Regions from separate parts of the Streptosporangium sp. NPDC049376 genome, predicted to be linked through region 3. Evidence: riboswitches for the same ligand, from Rfam matches in the RefSeq annotation. Region 3 holds a riboswitch; each other region holds the start of a gene.

Region 1 (3,806 bases), on a different contig from region 3:
CCCCGGGCCGTGAGGTCGGCGACCAGATAGCGGTTGACCTGGAGGAACTCCCCGGAGAGGGTCTCGCGCTTGAAGACGTTCGACACCTGGGGCTCGATGCACTCGTAGCAGCCCGCGATGGAGGCGATGGTGGCCGTGGGGGCGATCGCGATCATCAGCGAGTTGCGCAGGCCGGTCACGGCGATCCGCTCCCTGAGCGCCGTCCACTCCGCCGAACGGGCGGCCCCGTAGTGGTCGGGGTGCAGTACGCCGTCGGCGGCGCGGGTGTCCCCGTAGGAGGGGTGGCGCCCTCGCTCGGCGGCCAGGTCGCTGGAGGTGGCGTAGGCGGCCAGCGCGATCTCCTCGGCGATCCGGGTCGACAGCTCAAGCGCCCGCGGCGAGTCGAACGGCAGCCGCAGCGCGAAGAAGACGTCGGCCAGCCCCATCACGCCCAGCCCGACGGGCCGCCAGCGCTCGTTGGCCGCGCGGGCCTCGGGCGTCGGGTAGAAGCCCAGGTCGATGGTCCTGTCCAGGAACCTGACCGCGGTGCGAGCCGTACGGCGCAGCCGCTCCCAGTCCACACCGTCCGCGGTGAGGTGGGCCGCCAGGTTGATCGAGCCGAGGTTGCAGACGGCGGTCTCCGCGTCGCTGGTGACCTCCAGGATCTCGGTGCACAGGTTCGACAGGTGGATGACGTTGCCCGGACGGGCCGTCTGGTTCGAGGTCCGGTTCGAGGCGTCCTTGAAGGTCATCCAGCCGTTGCCGGTCTGGGCGAGCGTGCGCATCATGCGACCGTACAGGGCGCGGGCCGGGACCTGCCTGACGAATCCGCCCTCGGCCTCCGCCCTGCGGTAGGCCTCCTCGAACGCCTCGCCGTACAGGTCGGTGAGGTGCGGGACCTCCTTGGGGTCGAACAGCGACCACATCTCGTCGGCCTCGACCCGCCGCATGAACTCGTCGGGGATCCAGTTGGCGAGGTTCAGGTTGTGCGTACGGCGCGCCTCCTCGCCGGTGTTGTCGCGCAGTTCGAGGAACTCCTCGATGTCGGCGTGCCAGGGCTCCAGGTAGACGCAGGCCGCGCCCTTGCGACGGCCGCCCTGGTTGACGGCGGCGACGCTGGAGTCGAGGGTGCGCAGCCACGGCACGATGCCGTTCGAGTGGCCGTTGGTGCCGCGGATCAGCGAGCCGCGCGAGCGGACCCGGGTCCAGGCGATGCCGATGCCCCCGGCGTACTTCGACAGGCGGGCGACCTGGCCGTAGCGCTGGTAGATGGCCTCTAGCTCGTCCCTCGGGGAGTCGAGCAGGAAGCAGGAGGACAGCTGGGGCCTGCGGGAACCGGAGTTGAACAGGGTGGGCGAACTGGGCAGGTAGGACAGGGTGGCCATGAGCCCGTACAGTTCGGCGGCCTCCTCGACCGTCTCCGACAGACCGCAGGCCACGCGCAGCAGGAAGTGCTGGGGGCGTTCGAGGACCTTGCGGGTGCTCGGGTGGCGCAGCAGGTAGCGGTCGTAGACGGTGCGCAGCCCGAAGTACTCGAACCTGTCGTCGGCGGCCGGGTCGACCAGCGCGTCGAGGGCGGCGGCGTTGGCGGCGACGAAGGCGGCCAGCCCGTCCTGCAGGAGCCCCGCGCCGTGGGTCGCGGCGATCGACTCGGAGAAGGTCGTGACGCCGTGCTCGGCGGCCTCCTCGGCGATCAGGCCGGTCAGCAGCCTGGCGGCGGCTCTGGAGTTCTCCGGGTCGGTGATCACCCGGGCCGCGGCCTCCTCGATCGCCCGCCTGCGATCGTCCGGCGAGTGCCCGGTCTTCTCCGCCTTCTCGGCCAAGGTCTGTGTCACGTGCCACCCCTCGTGCAGGTAATCCCCGTACGGCTCACGGAGCAGGGCGCGCGTCAACGGGCGGCTCCCGGGCACGCCGGACCGCCTCGTCCCGCGGCTCTCCCTCGAAGCCCTGGACAACTCTCGTGCCGAGCGGGGACCTGGTCGGTCCCCTCTCCACACACCGCGGGCAGGTCTTCGGACTCACGGGCGTGACGCGCGCTCCTACCGGCCGTCGCTTCCCGGGCGTGGTTCACCCAGTGCTCAGTTGACGGCTTTCGTTCCCGTTCACCGCTGCGGGGCAGTCCCGGTCTCTCACCGGGTTCCCTGTTGCCTCGCCCTCGTGGGCGAACCAGCGACGACCAGGATCCTACATCTAGTGCCGCCTGACGCAACCACCCCAACAGTTTGTGTCGGGGATGCTCAGCAACCCGAGCTCGTTGAGCACCGCGCGGGTACGGCGGGTCTCCGTGACCAGCCACCGGCGGAAGTCGTCACCGCTCAGGTACGCCCGGTGCCAGCCGTTGGCCGCGCACACGGCCTGCCATCGGGGCGAGGCGTCGATCCGGTCGCACAGGGCGACCGCCCCGTCCCGGTCATCGGGGCTCATGGCCCGGGGACCGAGCACCCCGCACCAGTCGGCGTACTCCAGGCGCACCTCCCGCTCCATCAGCGTCGGCGCGTCGATGCCGTCGATCCGCTCCCCCGAGGAGACCGCGAGCGGCATCAGCCGGCCCGTGGCGATCTTCGGCAGGAGGGAGCCGGCCGAGCCGAGGAGCGCGGCCACCCGCCCCTCGTGCAGCGCCTCGACGGCCTCCGACTCGGTCGGGTAACCCGCGTACTCCATCAGCCTGACGTCGACGCCGAGGCACTTGCCGATCATGCCGTAGAGCACGTGGTCGGAGCCGCCCCCGGCCCCTCCCCCGACCACCAGCCGCGCCGGGTCGCGGCGCAGCGCCGCGACGAAGTCCTCGAAGGTCCGCAGCAGGGAGTTCGGGGAGACGGCCAGGACGGACCAGTCTCCGGCCAGCCTGGCCAGCGGGGTCGAGGCCGCCAGCACGGAGTCCGCGTCGGCGGTCTCGCCGCCCGCCAGCATCGGCACGCCCGCCAGGAACACCCGGCCCTCGCGCGCGAAGGGGCCCCCGACGGCGGCGGCGAACGCGGTCAGGGCGGCCATCCCCTGGGCGCCCGCGCCGCTCACCTCGACCGCACCGGCCATCCTCTCGCCGGTCAGGATCGCGGCCAGCGCGTGGGCGGCCTGGTCCCAGCGCCGCCCGCGGACGACCGGCGCGACGATGGTCAGCCTGCGCGCCCACCCCGCACCGGGGCCTCCCATGTCACCGCAGCCCCCGGCGACCATGACCCCCAGCGCGAGCGCGAGGAATCGCCTACGGTGCATAAGCGTCCCTTCCGCCGAGATCCCCCAGATCTCTCGATACCCTACGTTGCAGATATGTCACTCTCTGCACCGCAATTGGGGCATCAGGCGCTCACTCCACGGTGACGCTCTTGGCGAGGTTGCGCGGCTTGTCCACGTCGCGGCCGAGCGCGACGGCCGCGTGGTAGGCGAACAGCTGCAGCGGGATCGACAGCAGGATCGGGTCGAGCTCGATCTCGTTCCTGGGCACCACCAGGCAGTCGTCGGCCAGCCGGGGATCGGCCTCGCGGTGCCCGACCATGAGCACCCGCCCGCCGCGCGCGCGGATCTCCCCCAGCGTGGTGAGGTTCTTGTCCAGCAGCTCGTCGTCGGGGACGACCGCCACGGTCGGCATCTCCGGGCCGATCAGCGCCAGCGGCCCGTGCTTGAGCTCGCTGGCCGGGTAGGCCTCGGCGTGCACGTAGGAGACCTCCTTGAGCTTCTGCGCGCCCTCCCTGGCCACCGGGTATCCCCTGACCCTGCCGACGAACATCATGCTCGGCGAGCCGGCGTACTTGCCGGCCAGCTCCTTGATCCGGGGTTCGAGGGCGAGGATCTCCCCGATCTGGCCGGGCAGCGCGCGAAGGCCCTCCACG
Region 2 (3,806 bases), on a different contig from region 3:
GCGCACCTTGACTGCCTCCTCGGCTCTCGTCATACGGGGTAACTCAGCCGCCAGCGTCCGCCCCGCCCGGTGAGCGTCACCAGGGCGAGGGGCGCGACGTCGACGCGCCAGAAGGCATGGGCCGGGGCGCCGAGGGCGTGCACGACCGCGGCCCTGACCACCGGGGCGTGGGTGACGGCGACCGTCCGCCCCGGGCCGAGGACCGCGAGCCAGGCCGCGACCCGGCCGACGAGTCCGGTGATCGGCTCCCCGCCGTGGGGGGCCGCCGCCGGGTCGGTGAGCCAGGCCGCGAGTCCTTCGGGATCGGCCGCCTCGACCTCGGCCAGCGTCATGCCGCGCCAGCGCCCGTAGTCGCAGTCGGCGAGCGACGGCTCCGGCCCGGCACGCAGGCCGAGCGCCTCGGCCGTCTGCGCGCAACGCAGCTCGGCTCCGCGGACGGCCCGGCCCGGACCGATCCGCGGGGCCAGCGCCCGGGCGCGGCGCAGGCCGTTCCCGTCGAGCGGCTCGTCTCCGGGAAAGGCCGCCCGTGCCGTCGCCCGTGTCGAGGCGTGACAGACCAGCAGCAGGCGCGCGACCCCCGAGGGGGCCGTCACGCCGGGCTGCGCCTGCGCGCGGCGAAGGCGAACAGGGCTCCTACGCCCAGCCAGAACACCGCCTGTGTCCCGAGGGAGGCCAGGCGGAAGTCCCACAGGAGACCGGCGGGGAACCCCTCGGGCACCTCGTCGATCCCGGGCAGCAGGATCCAGGCCGCCGCGACCGGCACCAGCAGCGCCGCGCCGCCCGCGAGCCAGCGCGGCCACGCCTCCTCGGAGGAGACGTAGCGGTGCGCGGCCGCCGCGGCGCCGACGGAGAGGATGCCGATGGCGACGGCGACCAGGTAGAGCACCGTGCGCTGGTTGATCGTCTCCGGGTCACCGACGGCCGGTGGGTTGGCGGGATATTTCACGAAAGGGATAAGGACGATCGCGACGAACGCCGCCGCCGCGAGGGAGACCGCCAGCAGCGGTTCCGATCTCGGGCCGACCCGGCCGCGCACGCCCGCGTACACGAGGGCGAACAGGCCCCCGAGAGCCAGGCCGTACAGGGCCAGGGCGAGGAAGAGGCCGAAGCGCTGGCCGTTCCTGCTGACCGGCGCCTCCTCCCCGTGGGAGTGGGCGGGCTCGGCCGCCTCGTGACTGTGGGCACCGGTACCGGAGGAGGCCGCCGCGGCCTCCTCCAGCGCGATGGCCCGCTCGACGCGGGGTTCGCCCACGGTGTAGGCGAACACCCCGGCGAGCAGTCCTGCGAGAAGGCCGACGAGCATGCCTCTGACGATGAGTTTGGTGATCACGTGTGGCTCGGTGCGCTCAGTGGCAGGGAACACCGAGCAGGTGACGCCCGTCGTGCATGAGTTCGTGCAGGTAGTTACCGGCCTGCGAGATCGCGCCCTGGTCGAAGGCGACCAGGTAGGCGAGGAGCAGCAGCACCGGTACGGCGAGAAGCCAGCGGGTGAGCGAACCGAGCGGGATGGGCTTGACCGGCGGAGCAGAGATCTGGCTCACGGCCACCTCCTTCAGGGGATTGACGCGCCCCTTTTCGTAGGTCGGTGGCGGCCGAGTGACCTGGCTCCCCGCCCTCTCGGGCCGGTTACAGTGGCGCGACCGCACCGGAATCTCACCGGATTTCCCTCGCACCGCCACAAAACACCCGGAATGTATACCGGTTCACAGCGTCCGTCAATCCATGCAATAGCGGACACAAAGCCATAAACCGCGCGGGCGGGAGCACCCGCCCGCACGGGAGGTCACTGATCGCCGGTGAGAGCGGTGACCAGGTCGGCGGCGGTGCGACAGCGGTCGAACAGCTCTCCGACATGGGCCTTCGTACCGCGCAGCGGCTCCATGGTCGGAACGCGCTGCAGGGACTCCCTGCCCGGGATGTCGAAGATGACCGAGTCCCAGGACGCGGCGGCGACCGACTCGCTGAACTGGCTCAGGCAACGACCCCTGAAGTAGGCCCGCGTGTCGCTCGGCGGCGCCTCGATGGCCCGCCGCACCTCGTCCTCGGTCACCAGGCGCTGCATCCTGCCCCGGGCGACCAGCCGGTTGTACAGGCCGCGCTCGGGGCGGATGTCGGAGTACTGCAGGTCCACCAGCTGCAGTCGCGGGTGGGACCAGGCCAGGCCGTCACGGGTACGGTAGCCCTCCAGCAGTTCGAGCTTGGCCACCCAGTCGAGCTCCCGCGACAGCTGCATCGGGTCCTCGGCCAGACGGGTCAGGACGGACTCCCAGCGGTCGAGGACGTCCTTGGTGATCTCGTCGACGCCGTTCCCGCTGCGCTCCTCGGCGTACTTGCGGGCCAGCTCCAGATACTCCATCTGCAGCTGCACCGCGGTGAGCCTGCGGCCGTCGCGCATCGCGATCTCGTACTTCAGCGTGGGGTCGTGGGAGACCGCGCGCAGCGCCTGGACCGGGTTGTCGACCGCGAGGTCACGGGTGAAGTAGCCGTCCTCGATCATGGCGAGGACCAGCGCGGTCGAGCCCAGCTTCAGGTAGGTCGAGATCTCCGACATGTTGGCGTCGCCGATGATGACGTGCAGCCTGCGGTACTTCTCCGGGTCGGCGTGCGGCTCGTCCCTGGTGTTGATGATCGGCCGCTTGAGCGTGGTCTCCAGGCCGACCTCGACCTCGAAGAAGTCGGCACGCTGACTGATCTGGAAGCCCTCGCCCCGGGAGTCCTGGCCGATGCCGACCCTGCCGGCACCGACGACGACCTGCCGGGAGACGAAGAACGGGGTCAGATACCTGACGATGTCTGCGAACGGCGTGGCGCGCCGCATCAGGTAGTTCTCGTGGCAGCCGTAGGAGGCGCCCTTGTTGTCGGTGTTGTTCTTGTAGAGCTGGATCGGAGCGTTGGCGGGGACGGCCGAGGCGCGCGTCGCGGCGTCGTGCATGACGCGCTCCCCCGCCTTGTCCCAGATCACCGCGGCTCGTGGATTGGTGCATTCGGGAGTCGAGTATTCGGGATGGGCGTGATCCACGTACAGCCGGGCCCCGTTGGTGAGGATCACGTTGGCCAGGCCCAGATCCTCGTCCGTGAGCTGGCTCTGGTCGGCCACCTCCCTGGACAGGTCGAAGCCCCGGGCGTCGCGCAGAGGGTTCTCCTCCTCGAAGTCCCAGCGTGCCCGCCTGGCCCTGGCCGCCGAGGCCGCCAGATAGGCGTTCACCACCTGGGAGGAGGTCACCATCGCGTTGGCCCCCGGCTGTCCGGGCACGGAGATGCCGTATTCGGTCTCGATGCCCATCACCCGCCGTACCGTCATGCGCACCCTCTGTTCATCCAGGACGACTACTCCGCCGTATATATCCCCGACCCTAGACCCTTCACTATCCCCGGTGACCAGACAGTTATGGCACAGAGGCCTTTTCTGAGGCGTTTTCTCCCGAGGCCCCCGGAGCGGGAACCGCTCCCCCGCCGGGACCGCGTCCGTGCCTCCCCTGTGGTACGGCCGCCCGCCGCCGCCTGGCCTTGACGAACTCCTGGATGGGCCGCTCGACGAGCCGGTGGACCAGGTAGGACAGCACCAGCGTGACCAGCACGGTGACCGCGACGGTCAGCCAGGGCGCGAGCGTGTCGCGCAGGACGGGCACGAGCACGGCGGCGACCGTCGAGTGGAACAGGTAGAGGGGGTAGGTCAGCGCGCCGAGCACGACCAGCCCGCGCCAGCGCAGCCAGCCGAGGGCGCCCAGCGCCACCAGCGCCATGAGCACGTAGAAGATCACGACGGTCACGACGACCGCCCAGCCGGGCACCGGCATCGCGGCGTA
Region 3 (3,806 bases):
GCGGAGCACGGCCAGGACCGTCGAGTCGGTGGTCAGCGTCGTGTACGCCCGCCAGTCGGTGGGGCCGTGCTCGTCGAGGAGGGCGCGGTGCAGTCCGGTGTCGGCGTGGCCGGTCTTCCTGGCGCGGGTGTCCTCACGGGCGCGGCGCCGCTGCTCGGCCATCAGCTCCCTGAACCCGGTGACGTCCACGTCGAGGCCGTGTTCGGCGGCGATCTCGACGGTCAGGTCGATCGGGAAGCCGTAGGTGTCGTGCAGCTTGAAGGCCGTGGCCGCAGGCAGCCGTTCCCCGGTCCGGATGATGGCCCGGTCGAGCAGCGCGCTGCCCTGGCGCAGCGTCGAGCGGAAGGTCTCCTCCTCGCCGTAGGCGTAGGCCGAGATCCGGTCGAAGTCGGCGGCCAGCTCCGGGTAGGAGGGCGCCATGCAGTCGCGGGCCACCGGCAGCAGTTCGGGCAGGACCGGGTCCTCGTAGCCGAGCAGCCGGACGGCGCGGATCGCCCGGCGCAGGATCCGGCGCAGCACGTAGCCACGTCCCTCGTTGGAGGGGGTGACGCCGTCGCCGATCAGCATGAGCGCGGTGCGGACGTGGTCGGCGACGACCCGGAGCCGGACGTCGTCGGGGTGGCTCTCGGCCGCGGACGGCCCGGAGCGCACGCCGTACCTGGTTCCGGTCAGCGCCGCGGCGGCGTCCAGGACGGGCCGGGTCTCGTCGGTCTCGTAGAGGTTGTCGACGCCCTGGAGCAGCGCCGCCATGCGTTCCAGGCCCATGCCGGTGTCGATGTTGCGGGAGGGCAGCTCGCCGAGGATCGGGTAGTCCTCCTTGCCGACGCCCTCGCCCCGCTCGTATTGCATAAAAACGAGGTTCCAGAATTCGAGGTAACGGTCCTCGTCGACCTCGGGCCCGCCCTCTCGCCCATAGGCCGGGCCACGGTCGTAGTAGAGCTCGGAGCAGGGCCCGCACGGCCCGGGGACGCCCATGGACCAGAAGTTGTCGGCCTTGCCGCGCCGTACGATGCGGGCCTCCGGCAGGCCGATCACGTCCCGCCACAGGGCGTGGGCCTCGTCGTCGTCCAGGTAGACGGTGGCCCAGATCCGGTCGGGGTCGAGGCCGTAGCCTCCCTCGGCCCGAGGCTTGACCGTCAGGTCCCAGGCGAGCCTGATCGCCTCCTCCTTGAAGTAGTCGCCGAAGGAGAAGTTGCCGCTCATCTGGAAGAACGTGCCGTGCCTGGTGGTCTTGCCGACCTCGTCGATGTCGAGGGTGCGGATGCACTTCTGCACGCTGGCCGCCCGGGGGGACGGCGGTGTCCGCTGCCCGAGGAGATAGGGCTTGAACGGCACCATGCCCGCGTTGACGAACAGCAGCGTCGGGTCGTCGGCGGGCAGCGGCGCGCTGGCGGCCACGGTGTGCCCCGCCGCCGCGAAGTGCTCAAGGAACCGCCGTTTGACCTCCGCCGTCCGCACTTGCCCTCCCGAATGCCGCCAGTCTTTGCAATTGCAAATTTGTTGCAACAAGGCATCGTACAGCCGCCGGAACCGGAAGCCATCTTCAGCGCATCAACGGCTTCGTGCAATGATGACCGGCGAAGGCGAGCGCGGACGAGGAAGCCGGTGCGAATCCGGCGCGGTCCCGCCACTGTGATCGGCGAGCGGACCCCCACGAGGTCACCGCCCCCTGCGGGGTGGGAAGACGGGGGCGAGCATCGACCCGAGAGCCAGGAGACTCACGCGGTCGCCTCCTCGACGAACTGGGGCGGATCTCCCCGGAGAGGAGCGGGTCGGCCGATGGATGACCTCGCGTGGCGACGACCGCACGAGCCCTCCGCGCCGACGTGTGCCCGGAGACGACCTCCTGGCCGGTTCCGTGACCTTCCGGCAGGGCCGTCCCATGGTGCAGATCCCGTGAGAGGAACCGTCCGTGACGGTCAGACGTCCCCTGTCCCTGTTGCTCGCCCTGTCCTGTGCCATGCTCCTGGCCGGTTGCAGCGCCTCCTCCGGAGCCCCGGCTGAAGCCCCTGCCGGGGCCGTCGCGGGCTTCCCGGTCACCCTCGATGACTGCGGCGTCAGGACGACCTACGACCGCCCGCCGCGGCGGGCGGTCTCGCTCAACCAGCACGCGACCGAGGTGATGCTGGCGCTGGGACTGCAGGGGTCGATGGTCGGCACCGGATATCTCGACGACAAGGTCCTGCCCGAGTACCAGGCCGCCTACGACGGGGTGAAGGTGCTCTCCAGGCAGTACCCCTCCTACGAGGCGCTGCTGGCCGAGGAGCCCGACTTCGTCTACGGCGGTTTCTCCAGCGCCTTCGACGAGAAGGAGGGCCGCGGCCGCGACGCGCTGGGCAAGGCCGGGATCGACACCTACCTCAACGTCGAGCAGTGCCCGTCCGGCCCGGTGGACATGGACCTGATGGACCGGGAGATCCGCAACGTCGCCACGATCTTCGGCGTGCGCGAACGGGCCGAGGCGCTCATCACCCGGCTGCACGAGCCCCTGGCGCGGGTGAGGGAGAGGCTCGCCGACGTCGAGCCGGTCAGGTTGTTCGTCTACGACAGCGGCGACAAGACCGCCTTCACCGCCGGGGGCAAGGGCGTCGGCGACGAGATCATCACGCTGGCGGGCGCGCGGAACGTCTTCACCGACGTGGACAAGACGTGGGCCGACGTGTCGTTCGAGCAGGTCGCCGAGCGCGCGCCCGACTGGATCGTCGTCTACGACTACGGCGAGGAGAAGGTCGAGGACAAGAAGAGGTTCCTGCTGTCGAACCCGGCGCTCGCCGACGTTCCGGCGATCAGGCACAGGCGGTTCGCGGTGCTGCCGCTGTCGTCGGTCGTGCTCGGGGTCCGGGCGCCGTCGGCGGTTGAGTCGCTGGCCCGGCAGATCCACCCCGACCGGTTCGAGTGAGCGGCCTGACCGGGCTCTCCCGGACGACGCCCGTCACCCGGCGCCCCGGCCTGCCGTACCCGCTGACGCTCGCGCTGTGCGCGCTGCTGCTCGGCGGGGCGGTCACGGCGGGGGTCGCGGCCGGTTCGATCAGCCTGCCCGCCGAGCAGGTGTGGGGCATCCTGCTGCACCGCCTCCACCCCGCGCTGGCCGAACCGGTCTGGTCCCCGGTCAGGGAGACCGTCGTCATGGACGTACGGCTGCCGCGGGTGATCCTGGGCGGGGTCATCGGCGCCGGTCTCTCGGTCTGCGGGATGGCGTTGCAGGCGCTGGTGCGCAACCCGCTGGCCGATCCGATGCTGCTTGGCGTCTCCTCCGGCGCCAGTGTGGGCGCGGTGAGCGTGACGGTGTTCGGCCTGACCTTCCTCGGACCGTTCTCACTGCCGGTCGCCGCGTTCGCGGGGGCGCTGGCGGCGCTGGTCACGGTCTATTTCCTGGCCCGGTCCGGCGGGCGGATGACCACGGTACGGCTGGTGCTGGCCGGGGTGGCGACGGCCGAGGTGCTCTCGGCGGCGGCCAGCTTCCTGGTGGTGACCTCCGACGACCCGCACCGGGCCCAGTCGGCCGTCCGCTGGATGCTCGGCGGCGTCGCCGGGACGACGTGGACGACGGTGTGGGTGCCCGCGGCGGCCGTGACGGCGGGCACCGTCGTCCTGCTGGGCGTCTCGCGCCCGCTGAACCTGCTGCTGGCCGGGGAGGAGGCAGCCGCCTCCCTGGGGCTGGACGTGCACCGCTTCAGGACGGCGCTGTTCGTGCTGGTGGCGATGGTGATCGGCACCGTCGTCGCGGTCAGCGGGGCCATCGGGTTCGTCGGGCTGATCATGCCCCATGTGGTGCGGCTGCTCGTCGGTGCCGACCACCGGCGGGC
Region 4 (3,806 bases), on a different contig from region 3:
CGCGGACGGCGCCCTGCGGGGCCGCGCCGAGCACGTGCAGGCCGTCGCGGATCTGGACGTCCTTGACCTCGCACAGCCAGCCGTCCACGTGCAGCAGGAAGTCGTCGAACTCGGCGTCGTGCGGACGGTCCTCGATGCCGAGGTCGTGGTCGAGCCTGGCGGCCTGGATCAGCGTCCAGATCTGCGCCCGGATCGCGGGCAGCTTGGCCGGGTCCATCGCGGCGATGGAGGCGTGCTCGTCGAGGAGCTGTTCAAGCCTGGCCATGTCGCCGTAGATGTCGGCGCGGGCCATCGGCGGGACGAGGTGGTCGACCAGCGTGGCGTGGGCGCGGCGCTTGGCCTGGGTGCCCTCGCCGGGGTCGTTGACCAGGAACGGGTAGATCAGCGGCAGGTCCCCGAGGGCGGCGTCGGGGCCGCAGGAGGCCGACAGGCCCGCCGACTTGCCGGGCAGCCACTCCAGGTTGCCGTGCTTGCCGACGTGCACCACGGCGTGCGCGCCGAAGCCGTCGGACAGCCAGCGGTAGGCGGCCAGGTAGTGGTGGCTGGGCGGCAGGTCGGGGTCGTGGTAGATGGCGATGGGGTTCTCGCCGAACCCCCGGGGCGGCTGCACCATGACGACGACGTTGCCCGCGCGCAGCGCGGCCAGCACGATCTCACCGTCCGGATCGGCGGAGGTGTCGACGAACAGTTCACCGGGCGGAGGTCCCCAGTGCTCCTCGACCGAGGCCCGCAGGTCCTCGGGCAGCGTGGCGAACCACGCGGCGTACCGGGAGGCCTTGATCCGCACCGGGTTGCCCGCGAGCCGTTCCTCGGTGAGCCAATCAAGGTCCTGGCCTCCGGCGGCGATGAGGGCGTGGATCAGCGCGTCGCCGTCCTGCCCGGTGACGCCGGGCAGTTCGTCCTCGGCGCCGATGTCGTAGCCGTGCTCGCGCATCGCGGCAAGCAGCCGCACCAGGCTCGCCGGGGTGTCGAGGCCGACGGCGTTGCCGATCCTGGAGTGCTTGGTCGGGTAGGCCGACAGCATCAGCACGATCCGCCGCTCGGCGGGCGGGACGTGCCGCAGGACGGCGTGCCGTACGGCGATGCCCGCCACGCGGGAGGCCCGCTCGGGGTCGGCGACGTAGACGGTCAGGCCGTCCCCGTCGATCTCCTTGAAGGAGAACGGCACCGTGATGATCCGCCCGTCGAACTCGGGGATCGCCACCTGGGTCGCCGCGTCGAGCGGGGAGAGGCCGTCGTCGTTGGCCTCCCAGGCGGCCCTGCCGCCGGTCAGGCACAGGCCCTGCAGGATCGGCACGTCGAGTTCGGCGAGCGCGCCGACGTCCCAGGCCTCGTCGTCGCCGCCCGCGGACGCGGTGGCCGGGCGGGTACCGCCCGCGGCCAGCACGGTCACCACCAGGGCGTCGACCGTGCCCAGGGTGTCGAGCAGGCCCTGCTCGGCGCTGCGCAGGGAGGCGCAGTAGACGGGCAGCGCGCGGGCGCCCGCGTCCTCGATCGCGGCGCAGAGCGTCTCGACGAAGGCGGTGTTGCCCGCGACGTGGTGGGCGCGGTAGTAGAGCACGCCGACGACCGGGCCCTCCTCGCGGCGCGCCCGGCGTTCGAGCACGCCCCAGGCGGGCGTCGGGGCGGGCGGGGCGAAGCCGTGGCCGGTCAGCAGCAGCGTGTCCGACAGGAAGCGGCCCAGTTCGGCGAGGTTGGCGGCCCCGCCGTGGGCGAGGTAGGCGTGCGCCTCGGCGCACACCCCGCCGGGCACGGTCGACAGTTCCATCAGCTCGGCGTCCGGCGCCTGCTCGCCGCCGAGCACGACGACGGGCAGCGGCCCGGCGAGCAGGGCGTCCAGGCCCTCCTCCCAGGCGCGGCGCCCGCCGAGCAGCCGTACGACGACCAGGTCGGCGCCCTCGACGAGGGGAGGCAGGTCCCCCGCGGTGAGCCTGGCGGGATTGCCGAGCCGGTAGTCCGCGCCGCTGGCGCGGGCGCTGAGCAGGTCGGTGTCGGAGGTGGAGAGCAGGAGGATCATTCGCCACGCTCCCCGGCGGGGAGCGGCGCGGCCGTGAACGGCGGTGCGGGCTTGCGGCTGGGGAACGGCGAACAGCGCACAGGGCTTTCCTCCCTCGGGGTCCTCGCCCCGGGTCGTCGTCGGCTACGACGGCTGGAGTCTCCTGGCTCCCGGATCGATGCTCCCCCCGGCCTTCCCGCCCGTTGCCGGACCGTGGCTGGATGGGGTTCGCTCCCCGGTTACAGTGGCGGGACCGCGCCGGATTCACACCGGCTTCCTCCCTTTTGCCGTCGCCAACGATGAGACTACGGCAGCGAGGTCCCCGCAAGAAACTGGAGTTACCATCCTCAGCGTGTCAAAAGGTCACTTCTCCGGACGATCTCATCCCGACGCGTGCCCGGGGGCGCTCCAGGTGCATTCCGCGGCCGACGGCGGCCTGGCGCGCGTCAGGGTGCCCGGAGGGCGCCTGACGGCCCCGCAGCTGCGCGAGCTGGCCTCGGCCGCCGAGACCTGCGGCAACGGCGTCGTCGAGCTGACCTCCCGGGCGAACGTCCAGGTGCGCGGACTGGGCGCCGGGGACGACTTCGCGGCCCGCATGGCACAGGCGGGGCTGCTGCCCTCGGCCACCCACGAACGGGTCCGCAACGTCCTGGCCTCACCGCTGAGCGGCCTCGACGGCCGGGGGATTCTCGACGTGGGACCGCTGACCCGTGAGCTCGACCTGCGCCTGTGCGGCACGCCCGCGCTCGCCGGCCTGCCGGGGCGGTTCCTGTTCGCGCTCGACGACGGCCGGGGCGACGTGGCCTGGCTCGGGGCGGACGCCGCGATCCTGCCGACCGGCCCCGGCGAGGTGGCGTTGCTGCTGGCCGAGACCGACAGCGGCCTGCGGATGCCGCCGGAGTCGGCGGTCGCCGCGCTGCTGACCGCCGCCGAGGCGTTCCTGGCCGAGCCCGGGGTGCGGGAGGGCCGTGTGTGGCGGATCGGCGAACTGCCCGGCTGCGCGGAGCGCGTCGCCGCCCGGGTCGCGGCCGCCCTGGAGACGACCTCCGCCCCCGTACGGCGGGCCCCCGTCCCGGCGCCCTCCCACGGTCCCGTCGGGGCCGTCGAACAGCCCTCAGGCCTGAACACGCTCGGCGTCACGGTGCCGCTGGGGCGGCTGACCTCCGCCCAGGCCGCCCTGCTGGCCAGCCTGGCCGTCGAGGAGGTACGGCTGACGCCGTGGCGCGGCGTCGTCCTGCCCGGCCTGTCCCCGGCCGCTCTCTCCGAGGTCGCCGGGCGGCTCGTCGCCGCCGGGCTGGTCCTCGACCCGGCCTCGCCGTGGACGGGCGTGACGGCCTGCGCGGGACGGCCCGGCTGCGCGAAGTCACTGGCCGACGTGCGGGCCGACGCCGCCCGCTGGATCGCGGCCGAGAGCGACCCGCCCTCGGCCGTCCCCGCCCGCCCCGGTACGCTCCCGGTGCACTGGGCGGGCTGCGAACGACGTTGCGGCCGCCCGCGAGGACGGGCCGTCGACGTGGTCGCGACCACGACCGGCTACCGGGTCCTCCTGGAGGACAGCGGCTTGGACAGCGGCCCGGAAAGCGGCCTGAACTGCGCGGACACCGAGGAGACCACGGCCGCCGTGGCGGCTCTGAGAGGGGAAACGTGACCGACTACGTCCGGGACGGCGCGGAGATCTACCGGCGTTCCTTCGCCACCATCCGCGCCGAGAGCGACCTGGACGGCCTGCCGCCGGATGTCGCCCAGGTGGCGGTCCGCATGATCCACGCCTGCGGGATGGTGGACCTGGTCGCCGACCTCGGCTGGTCGC

Evidence for each region. A riboswitch is a leader RNA that binds a small molecule or an ion and turns the genes downstream of it on or off. The one in region 3 is predicted to bind cobalamin.
Region 1: linked by a shared signal. The riboswitch ahead of ACIBVQ_RS30715 (ribonucleoside-diphosphate reductase subunit alpha) and the one ahead of ACIBVQ_RS21615 (ABC transporter substrate-binding protein) in region 3 are both predicted to bind cobalamin.
Region 2: linked by a shared signal. The riboswitch ahead of ACIBVQ_RS30520 (CbtB domain-containing protein) and the one ahead of ACIBVQ_RS21615 (ABC transporter substrate-binding protein) in region 3 are both predicted to bind cobalamin.
Region 4: linked by a shared signal. The riboswitch ahead of cobN (cobaltochelatase subunit CobN) and the one ahead of ACIBVQ_RS21615 (ABC transporter substrate-binding protein) in region 3 are both predicted to bind cobalamin.

The regions. Positions count from the first base shown of each region.
Region 1 is NZ_JBITMT010000016.1:22,209-26,014, reverse strand. It holds gene ACIBVQ_RS30715 (ribonucleoside-diphosphate reductase subunit alpha) at 1-1,814, opposite strand, end outside; cobalamin riboswitch at 1,965-2,165, opposite strand; gene ACIBVQ_RS30710 (Bug family tripartite tricarboxylate transporter substrate binding protein) at 2,170-3,192, opposite strand; gene glmS (glutamine--fructose-6-phosphate transaminase (isomerizing)) at 3,284-3,806, opposite strand, start outside.
Region 2 is NZ_JBITMT010000015.1:158,193-161,998, reverse strand. It holds gene ACIBVQ_RS30535 (putative cobaltochelatase) at 1-33, opposite strand, end outside; gene ACIBVQ_RS30530 (histidine phosphatase family protein) at 30-593, opposite strand; gene ACIBVQ_RS30525 (CbtA family protein) at 590-1,330, opposite strand; gene ACIBVQ_RS30520 (CbtB domain-containing protein) at 1,347-1,541, opposite strand; cobalamin riboswitch at 1,573-1,692, opposite strand; gene dop (depupylase/deamidase Dop) at 1,784-3,301, opposite strand; gene ACIBVQ_RS30510 (acyltransferase family protein) at 3,387-3,806, opposite strand, start outside.
Region 3 is NZ_JBITMT010000008.1:136,263-140,068, reverse strand. It holds gene alaS (alanine--tRNA ligase) at 1-1,458, opposite strand, end outside; cobalamin riboswitch at 1,594-1,720, shown strand; gene ACIBVQ_RS21615 (ABC transporter substrate-binding protein) at 1,913-2,899, shown strand; gene ACIBVQ_RS21610 (FecCD family ABC transporter permease) at 2,896-3,806, shown strand, end outside.
Region 4 is NZ_JBITMT010000034.1:9,410-13,215, forward strand. It holds gene cobN (cobaltochelatase subunit CobN) at 1-2,017, opposite strand, end outside; cobalamin riboswitch at 2,134-2,337, opposite strand; gene cobG (precorrin-3B synthase) at 2,349-3,644, shown strand; gene ACIBVQ_RS39045 (precorrin-8X methylmutase) at 3,641-3,806, shown strand, end outside.